DNA from 3 places in the Mesorhizobium sp. WSM3866 genome. Region 2 is predicted to be linked to each of the others. Evidence: predicted binding sites of a transcription regulator. Region 2 holds the regulator's gene; each other region holds the start of a gene.
The links. The regulator LexA, encoded in region 2, represses DNA repair genes until DNA is damaged. The targets are predictions, from matches to a motif close to TGTTCNNNNTGTGTTCNG.
Positions count from the first base shown of each region.

Region 1: a site for LexA is predicted at 1,455-1,472, ahead of CK222_RS29015 (UvrD-helicase domain-containing protein). Genes of this name have one in related genera too.
Region 3: a site for LexA is predicted at 1,877-1,894, ahead of CK222_RS00175 (DNA recombination protein RmuC). Genes of this name have one in related genera too.

Region 1 is NZ_NSGC01000021.1:51,452-54,729, reverse strand. Features, by position in the region: gene CK222_RS29015 (UvrD-helicase domain-containing protein) at 1-1,414, opposite strand, end outside; gene CK222_RS29010 (glucose/quinate/shikimate family membrane-bound PQQ-dependent dehydrogenase) at 1,597-3,278, shown strand, end outside.
Region 2 is NZ_NSGC01000005.1:201,597-204,874, forward strand. Features, by position in the region: gene glp (gephyrin-like molybdotransferase Glp) at 1-752, shown strand, start outside; gene lexA (transcriptional repressor LexA) at 869-1,603, shown strand; gene CK222_RS14050 (ComEC/Rec2 family competence protein) at 1,597-3,278, opposite strand, start outside.
Region 3 is NZ_NSGC01000001.1:32,598-35,875, reverse strand. Features, by position in the region: gene CK222_RS00190 (N-acetyltransferase) at 1-354, opposite strand, end outside; gene fmt (methionyl-tRNA formyltransferase) at 351-1,286, opposite strand; gene def (peptide deformylase) at 1,293-1,823, opposite strand; gene CK222_RS00175 (DNA recombination protein RmuC) at 1,927-3,177, shown strand; gene CK222_RS00170 (GFA family protein) at 3,193-3,278, opposite strand, start outside.

The sequences.
Region 1 (3,278 bases), on a different contig from region 2:
AGCCGAGCGTGATGAAGCGGTCTTCGAAGGCGCGCATCTGGAAGGACGCGCGCACCAGGATCGCCATATCGTTTAGGTTGTGCTTTTGCCGCTGGTAGGCCTCGATCGCCTCGCCGATGGCGCGCGCCTCTTCCTCCGAATCCCAGGCGGCATGGACATGCACCTTATCGTCCTCGGGGTCGTTGCGGTCGGTGAACAGCGTCTTGCCGAAGCGGCCCTCATTGTGGGCGATAAGATGCGAAGCCGCACCCAGTATATGCGCGGTGGAGCGGTAGTTGCGCTCCAGCCTGATGATGGTGGCGCCCGGAAAATCCTTGTCGAAGCGCAGGATATTGTCGACCTCGGCGCCGCGCCAGCCATAGATCGACTGGTCGTCGTCGCCGACGCAGCAAATGTTGACAGTGGATTGACGCCGGTTTCCCTCCCCCTTGAGGGGCGGGTGGCTGGGTGAAGCCCGGTCGGGAGGGGTCCTCGCGGCAGTGCTCGACGCTCCGGCGCCTGATGACTGGGCGGCGCCTTCCGCGGCGACCCCCTCCGTCCGCTTCGCGGACACCTCCCCCTCAAGGGGGGAGGATTGCGGCCTCTGCGCCAACAAGCGCAGCCACATGTATTGCGCGGTATTGGTGTCCTGGTACTCGTCGACCAGGATGTATTTGAACTTGCGGTGATAGTCCTTCAGCACGTCCGGATAGGCGCGGAAGATGCGGATCGGGTGATAGAGGAGATCGCCGAAGTCGCAGGAATTCAGCGTCTGCAGCCGTTCCTGATAGGCCTTGTAGAGCTGGCGCCCCTTGCCGTTGCCGAAGCTGCGCGCGTCGCCTTCCGGAATCTCGTCGGGGCCAAGGCCTTTGTTCTTCCAGTTGTCGATCATCTGCGCGAAGGTCTTGGCCGGCCAGCGCTTGTCGTCCAGATTTTCGGCCTGGATCAGCTGCTTGATCAGCCGCACCACGTCATCGGTATCGAGGATGGTGAAATCGGATTTCAATCCGGCAAGCTCGGCATGCCGGCGCAGCAGCTTTACGCCGATCGAGTGGAAGGTGCCGAGCCAGGGCATGCCCTCGACATTCTGCTCGCCGATCAGCAAGCCGATGCGCTGCTTCATCTCGCGCGCGGCCTTGTTGGTGAAGGTGACGGCGAGAATCTGCGAGGGGAAGGCCCTGCCGGTGGCAAGGATGTGGGCGATTCGCGTGGTGAGCACCCGCGTCTTGCCGGTGCCGGCGCCGGCCAGCACCAGAACCGGGCCTTCGGTCGTTTCAACAGCGAGCCGCTGTTCGGGATTGAGGCCGTTCAGATAATCGGGCGCACGGTTCTGCGCGTTGCGTGCGGCCATGGCGCGCGCGGCAAGGCCGGATGGGGCGGCGGGCCGCGCATTCGGTTCGTCAAAAAAGGGCATGTCTTCCGAAAAGCCGGACATCGCCCCCGAATGTAGTGATTCGGCAGCGAAAGGCCAGAAGTGTCTCCGTTTTGTTCTAGTTGTTCCTGTTCGGGGCCGCCTTGACAGGCGCAACTTGCGAGAGAAAGCTGCCAACAGGGCAGGGACGGCAAGCCGTTGCCTCAGAGGCGCCGCAAGCGCGCAACAGTCGAAGGAGTATCGTCTTGGCTGTCACCATCACCTCCCTCGTCCTTTTGCTTATCGGCCTGGTCCTCGGCGGCGGCGGCATCTGGCTGGTGACGTTGGGTGGCAGCTGGTACTACCTGATTGCCGGACTGGCCTTCCTGATCACCGCCTGGCTCATTTTCCGCCGCAGATCGACAGGGCTCTGGCTCTATGCCGCGATCGTGCTCGCCTCGCTGTGCTGGGCGGTGTGGGAAACCGGCTTTGATTGGTGGCAGCTCGGCCCGCGCGGCGGCATCATCGTTCTCATCGCGCTCTGGCTGCTGACGCCATGGGCCAGGCGGGGATTCACCGGTCCGGACGGACGCGCTCCGCTCATCCTGGCGGTGCTCGCATCGCTTGCGGTGGCCGGCTATTCGATGACCGCCGATCCGAAGGACATCGGCGGCACGCTCAACACCGATAAGGTGACGCCGACGGCCAATCTCGGCGGCGACATGCCGGCGGGCGAATGGCATTTCTACGGCCGCACGCCGTTCGGCCAGCGTTACTCGCCGCTCGCTCAGATCACGCCGGATAATGTCGCCAAGCTGCAGCCGGCCTGGACCTACCGCACCGGCGACATGAAGGGTCCGGACGACATCGGCGAGACGACCTATCAGGTAACGCCACTCAAGGTCGGTGATGCGCTCTACATCTGCACGCCCCACAATTTCGCCATCGCCATCGATGCCGCGACCGGCAAGGAGAAATGGCGCTACGACCCGAAGATCAAGCTCGATCCCAACCGCCAGCACCAGACCTGCCGCGGAGTTTCCTATTACGCCGATGCGAAGATCGCGGCGGGCCAGCCCTGCGCGGCACGCATCTACCTGCCGACTTCGGACGCCCGGCTGATCGCTCTCGATGCCGCGAACGGGCAAGTTTGTCCGTCCTTCGCCGAAGGCGGCACGCTGAACCTGATGGCCAACATGCCCTTTCCGAAGTCGGGCTATTACTATTCGACCTCGGCGCCGCTCATCCTCGCCGGCAAGATCATCGTTGGGGGCGCGGTCAACGACAATTATTCGACCGAGGAGCCGTCGGGCGTCATCCGCGCCTATGACGCGGGCACCGGCGCGCTGTTGTGGAATTGGGATTCCGGCAAACCGGATCAGACGACGCCGCTGCCGGCGGGGCAGCAATACACCAATAACTCGCCCAACATGTGGTCAACGGCGAGCGCCGACGAGAAGCTTGGCCTGCTCTACCTGCCGCTCGGCAACCAGACGCCCGACCAGCTCGGCATGGGCCGCAGCGCCGATGTCGAAAAATTCTCCTCCTCGATCACCGCGCTCGACCTCAACACCGGACAGTTGCGCTGGGTGCGCCAGACCGTGCATCACGATCTGTGGGACATGGACGTGCCGGCGCAGCCGACGCTGGTCGACATCACGACGGGGAGCGGCGTGGTGCCGGCACTGGTAGGGCCGACCAAGCAGGGCGATCTCTATGTGCTCGATCGGCGCACTGGCGAACCGATCATTCCGGTGAAGGAAGTGCCGGCACCGGGCGGAGCGATCGAAGGCGACCATACCTCGCCGACGCAGCCGTCCTCCGGCCTGTCGTTCAACCCGAAGCCGCTGACCGGCGCCGACATGTGGGGCATCACCATGTTCGATCAGCTGGCGTGTCGGATCGAACTGAAGAGACTGCGTTACGAGGGACGCTACACGCCGCCCTC
Region 2 (3,278 bases):
AGCTCGATCCGGCGGCGCTTTCGCTGGCGGCATCGGCCAACCATCCGAGTCTCAACGTGGTGCGGCAGCCGCTGCTCGCCATCATCGCCACCGGCGATGAATTGCTGCCGCCGGGCAGCGCGCTCGGCCCCGACCAGATCATCTCGTCGAATGCCTGTGGCGTCACAGCTACGGCCCAGTCGGTCGGCGCGCGCGCGCTCGACCTCGGCATCGCCGCCGACCGCAAGGACGCGATCGCGGCCCTGGTCAAGAAGGCGGTCAAGGCCGGCGCCGACGTCATCGTCACGCTTGGCGGCGCCTCCGTCGGCGACCACGACTTGATCCATGACGTGCTGACCGGCGAAGGCATGCAGCTCGACTTCTGGAAGATCGCCATGCGTCCCGGCAAGCCGCTGATGTTTGGCCGGCTCGGCGACATTCGCTGCATCGGCCTGCCCGGCAATCCGGTCGCAAGCCTGGTCTGCTCGCAGCTGTTCCTGAAGCCGCTTCTGGCGCGGCTGGGCGGCCGGTCCTGCCGTCAGGAAATCCGCACGGCCCGGTTAGGCGTCGCAATGCACGCCAACGATCTCAGGCAGGACTATGTGCGCGCCGTGGTCCGCGAAGATGCGGGGGCGTTGATCGCAACACCGTTCGGCATCCAGGATTCCTCGATGTTGAGGATGCTCGCCGATGCCAATGGCCTGATCGTGCGCCAACCCTTCGCACCGGCGGCTGAAGCCGGCGAGGAATGCAGCGTTCTGATGTTACGCTGAACAAAACGTCAACACATTCACTAAACTTTAAACGGTTGCGGAACACAACTGGAACAGATAGTGTTTGTTCTGGGTTTGTTTTTCTGATTCTGGTTTCAGAACCCATGGGGGCCGCCATGCTGACGCGCAAACAACATGAACTGCTGATGTTCATCCATGAACGGCTCAAGGAAAGCGGCATTCCGCCGTCTTTCGATGAGATGAAGGAAGCGCTCGACCTTGCCTCGAAATCGGGCATCCACCGCCTGATCACGGCGCTGGAGGAGCGCGGTTTCATTCGCCGGCTTCCGAACCGGGCGCGTGCCCTTGAAGTGCTGCGCCTACCTGACTCGATCGCGCCCGGCCTCAATGCGGCGAAGAAGTTCTCGCCGAGCGTCATCCAGGGCGGCCAAGGCAATCTCGGCCGCCAGATCAAACCCGCGGCGCCCGCCCGCACGCCGACGCCCAGCAATGACGACGACGCCGTTTCAGCCGTCTCCATCCCGGTGATGGGTCGCATTGCCGCCGGCGTGCCGATCGACGCCATCCAGCACCAGACGCATTCGATCACAGTGCCGCCGGACATGATCGCGGGCGGCGAGCACTACGCGCTCGAGGTCAAAGGCGACTCGATGATCGAGGCCGGCATCTTCGACGGCGACACGGTCATCATCCGCAACGCCAGCACTGCGAGCCCCGGGGAGATCGTCGTGGCGCTGGTCGATGACGAGGAGGCGACGCTGAAGCGCTTCCGCCGCAAGGGCGCCTCCATCGCGCTCGAGGCTGCCAATCCGGCCTATGAGACGCGCATCTTCGGTCCCGATCGCGTGAAGGTTCAGGGCAAGCTCGTCGGGCTCATCCGCCGCTACTGAGGGGGCTGCGGCTTGGCTTCCGGCTTCTCGGGCTTCTTGTAAGGCGCCAACCCCCTCGCCTCACGCGAGTAGCGCCGCTGTTCGTGCCAAGGGCGGTACGGTTTTTCGACGGCGTATTGAATGGTTGCTCGCGCCGTCGCCGATTGCGGATCGAAGAAGACGGCGGCACTGCCGTCGCGCGCGAGCTGCCGCTTGGTGACGACGAGGATACGCGGATCGTGGCAGGGATTGTAGGCCGTGGCGTCGTTGATGACGATGAGGTCTGCGAAGTCGCAGGCAGGCCGGGCAGCTTCGCGGTTCTCGGCGAGCGCGACGATCGCGCCTGATGGATGCCGGCCAATGCAGAGATCGCCCGTGCAGTAAAAGGGCGATCCAGGCGGCAGGTCGACCGGATCGGCCAAGTCCAGCGTGCCCTTGGCGAATGTCTCCGGCGGCACGATCGTTTCGGCCTTGAGCGCACGTTTCCAGTTATCGGTGGTGAACTCGTTGGAGCGGGCGCGATTGATGGCGAGTTCGCCGCCGCCGATCGGCATCGCCACCAGATGCGCGTCCTCCGAGATCAGCAGGTCCGGCGTGCGCACCTGCGGGATGATCATCACGGCCGCGGCAGCGAAAGGAATTGCGGCCAGCCTGAACCAGGTAGTCGCCATCGTGGCGATGACGAGCGCGATCGTCGCCAGCAGCACCGAATGGATCGAGATCAGGCCCACGGCATCGACCGGCGACCACTCCGAAATCCACGCCGAGATCGCGATCATCGCCGCCAGGCCCTTGCCCATCAAATAGAGGAAGGGCCCGTCGAAGCCGAACGGCATCATGACCGCGCTGGCGACGGCGAGAAACATCACGATCGTGACGATCGGCATGATCGCGAGATTGGCCAGCAGGCTGAGCGGCGAGACGCGCTGGAAATGCCAGATGGCAAACAGCGCCGTGGCACTTCCGGCAATGATCGACGTCATTGCGGCGCCACCTGCTCCGACTGCCAGTTTGTGCGACATGAACCGCAGGAACGAACGCTTGTCCGGCGGCGCTCTCACCTTGCCGGCGCGGTAGTCGGACCAGCCGGCATAGGCGCCGACAAGGGCGGCGGTTGCCGCGAACGACATCTGAAAGCTCGGGCCAACCACTTCATGCGGCGACACCAGGATGACGGCGATGGCCGAGATCGCCAAGTTGCGCATCGTCAGCGCGGCTCGGTCGAAAAGCACGGCGATCAGCATGACGGCCAGCATGATGAAGCTTCGCTCGGCGGCGACCACCACGCCGGAGATGACGAGATAGGCGGCGATCGACATAAGCGCGATTGTCGCGGCATATTTCTTCACCGGCCGGCGTGACGAAAAATCCGGGAACAGCGCAAAGGCGCCGCGCAGCAGAAGCATGACCGTGCCGGCGACCAGCGCCATGTGCAGGCCCGAAATCGAGATGATGTGATAGATGCCGGTCCGCCGCATCGCCTCGTTGATGTCCTCGGGAATGCCGGCGCGCACGCCGACGATCAGTGCGGCGGCAATCTCGCCTTCGGGTCCGCCGACGGTGCTTCTGATGTGGTCGGCAATATTTTCGCGCGCGTTCTCGATGGCCGAGGCGATGCTCGTCTGAGCGATCGGGTCGGTTGGCGGAATGACTTTCGGGTCGCCGAGGAAAAATCCGCTGCCGCCGATGCCGGAAA
Region 3 (3,278 bases), on a different contig from region 2:
CGGATCGCCGAGCACCACCGCCAAAGCCTCGCCGGCTTCCTTCAGGCGGACATGCGCCTCGCGGATCAGCGCGCCGCCGATGCCGGTGCCGTGGAAGGACGGCTCGACGGCCAGCGGCGCCAGCGCCACGGCCGCGAAGCGCTTGCCGCCGTTCTGCACAAAAAGCCTGGAAAACAGGATGTGGCCGACGACCTGGCCATCTTCTTCCGCAACCAGCTCGACGACGGCGTCGCCGCCGGTGACCAGCGCATCGACCAGGCCGGCCTCCGCCTGCTGGCCGAAGGCATGCTCTTCGACGAGGCGGATCGCCTCGCGATCCCGCGGCGTCGCCGCACGTATCGACATCATGCTCATTGGAGTTTCGTTCCTTTTTCGATCTTGGCCCCGCGCAAAAACTCCTGCGCGGCGGCGGGCCTTCCACCCGCCCGTTGAACTTCGACCAGCCGCACCGCGCCTGACCCGCAGGCGACCGTCAGCCGATCATCGAGAATACCTCCCGACTCGCCGACGCCGTTGGAAAGCGTCGAGCGAAGCAGTTTCAGCCGCTCCACGCGGCCACCAATTTCGACCTCGCACCACGCGCCCGGAAAGGGCGAGAGGCCGCGAATGTGATTGTGGACTTCGCCGGCAGGCCGCGTCCAGTCTACGCGTGTCTCCGATTTATCGATTTTTCGGGCGTAGGTCACGCCCTCTGTCGCCTGGGGGGCAAATGTCAGACAATTTATCCCCAACTGTGCGAGCGCATCCACCATCAGCGAGGCGCCTCGAGCCATGAGGAGGTCATGCAATTCCCCGGCGGTCATATCGGGACCAATGGCGCATTTTTCAACCAATGCCACCGGGCCGGTGTCCAGCCCCTCTTCCATGCGCATCACCATCATGCCGGTTTCGACATCGCCGGCCATGATGGCGCGCTGTATGGGAGCAGCACCGCGCCAACGCGGCAAAAGTGAGGCATGGCCGTTGAGGCAACCGAGCCTGGTGGCCTCAAGAACGGGTTTCGGCAGAAGCAGGCCATAGGCGACGACCACGGCGACATCGGCCCGCAAACCGGCAAAGGCCTGCTGCTCGGTCTCTGCCTTGAGCGATGTCGGCGTGCTCACCTCGAGCCCGAGCCGTTCCGCCTCGCGCTGCACGGGCGAGGGCGTCAATTCCAACCCGCGCCGGCCGGCGGCGCGCGGCGGCTGCGTATAGACGGCGGCAATCTCGTGGCCGGCCTCGGCGATGGCGCTGAGCGTCGGCACGGAAAACTCCGGCGTGCCCATAAAGATGACGCGAAGGGGCATGCCCTTCTAGCCCGCCATCTTGCCCGGCGCCTTGTCCTTGGCGAGCTTCTTGAATTTCCTGACCACCATGTCGCGCTTCAGCTTCGAGATGTGGTCGATGAACAGCACGCCGTTAAGATGGTCGATCTCGTGCTGCAGGCAGGTCGCCATCAGGCCTTCGGCCTGCATCTCCTGCAGCTTGCCCTCGCGGTCGAGATATTTCACCCGCACCGCCGCGGGACGCTCGACCTCGGCATAGTAGTCAGGGATCGACAGGCAGCCTTCCTCATAGACCGAGCGCTCGTCGGAGCTTTCGAGGATTTCCGGATTGATGAAGACATGCGGCGCCGGCGGCTCGCCTTCCTTGGCGAGGTCGATGACCAGCAAACGCCGCGGCTCGCCGACCTGGATCGCCGCCAGCCCGATTCCCGGCGCGTCATACATGGTTTCCAGCATGTCGTCGGTGAGCTTGCGCAAGTCACCGTCGACGCGCTCGACCGGTTTGGAAACCTGGCGCAGGATTGGATCGGGAAGGATGATGAGCGGCTTGATCGACATGGCGTCTCACCTAAGACGTCGATGGAAAAGCGTCAACCGGGGCGGCTTTGACTTGTTCACGTTTTGATCTGTGCCAGCAGAGCGAATCGGTTATGCTGCCCAAATGAACGACATGACCTCGATCCTTTCGCAGCCCGTCGCGCGGCTCGGCGCCACCACAATCAGGCTCGGCGAGGCGCTTGGCTTCGGAGCGCTGCTGCTGCTGGCGCTGTTCCTGGCGCTCGTCATCGCGTTGTGGCGCGCGGGAAAGGCGCGCGCGGCAGCGGCGGCCGAAGCGGCCGACCATGCCCGCGACACCGAGGCCAGGATGGCGGACATTCTTCAGGCGCAGGCCGAGATGCAGGGTCGCATGGGCGCGATCGCCGAAGTGTTCGGCGCCAGGCAGGCCGAGCTCACCCAATCGCTCGGACAGCGGCTCGACGCCATGACCGGCCGCCTTGGCCAGACCATGGCCGAGCAGACCAAGTCGACGCATGAGAGCCTGGCCAAGCTGCAGGAGCGGCTGGCGGTGATCGACACGGCGCAGGGCAACATCCAGTCTTTAGCCGGACAGGTCGTGCAGCTGCAGGCGATCCTCTCCAACAAGCAGACTCGCGGCGCCTTCGGCCAGTCGCGCATGGAGGCAATCATTGCCGACGGCCTGCCGCACGGCGCGTACGAGTTCCAGGCGAGCCTTTCCAACGGCAGCCGGCCCGACTGCCTGGTGCGGATGCCGAACGGCGCACCGATGCTCGCCATCGACGCCAAGTTTCCGCTGGAGGCCTGGAATGCCATTCGTGCCGCCGAAGCCGCCGACTTGCAGAAGGCGGCGGCGCAGGCGTTCCGGCGCGACATCGAGGTGCATATCCGCGATATCGCGGAAAAATACCTGATCCAGGGCGAGACGCAGGACACCGCCTTCATGTTCGTGCCCTCGGAATCGGTGTTCGCCGAGATTCACGAGAATTTCGAGCCCGTGGTGCAGAAGGCGCACCGCGCCCGCGTCGTCATCGTCTCGCCGTCATTGCTGATGCTGTCGATCCAGGTCATCCAGGCGATCCTGAAGGACGCGCGCATGCGCGAGCAGGCGCATCTGATCCAGGGCGAGGTCATCCGCCTGATGGAGGACGTGGCGCGAGTCGACGAGCGCGTGCGCCGGCTGCAGACGCATTTCGGCCAGGCGGCCAGGGATATCGACGATATCCTCGTCTCGACGACGAAGGTCACCAAACGCGGGCAGAAGATCGAGGCGCTGGAGTTCGCCGAGGGCGAACCCGAACCGCCACGCGGTCCTGCCAAGGTGGAGGCGGGCGCGCGCGTGGCCGATTCCAAGACGGGTCAGCTCAGGCTGCGCGTCGTCGAAGGCGACGACTGAGCTGCCGTAACTCCGTTACTGCTCCTCGATGGTCGTGATGCCTTCGATTTCCGGCAGCCAGTGCAACGCCGAGCGGTGCCAGACCTGCCTTCTCGGCACCA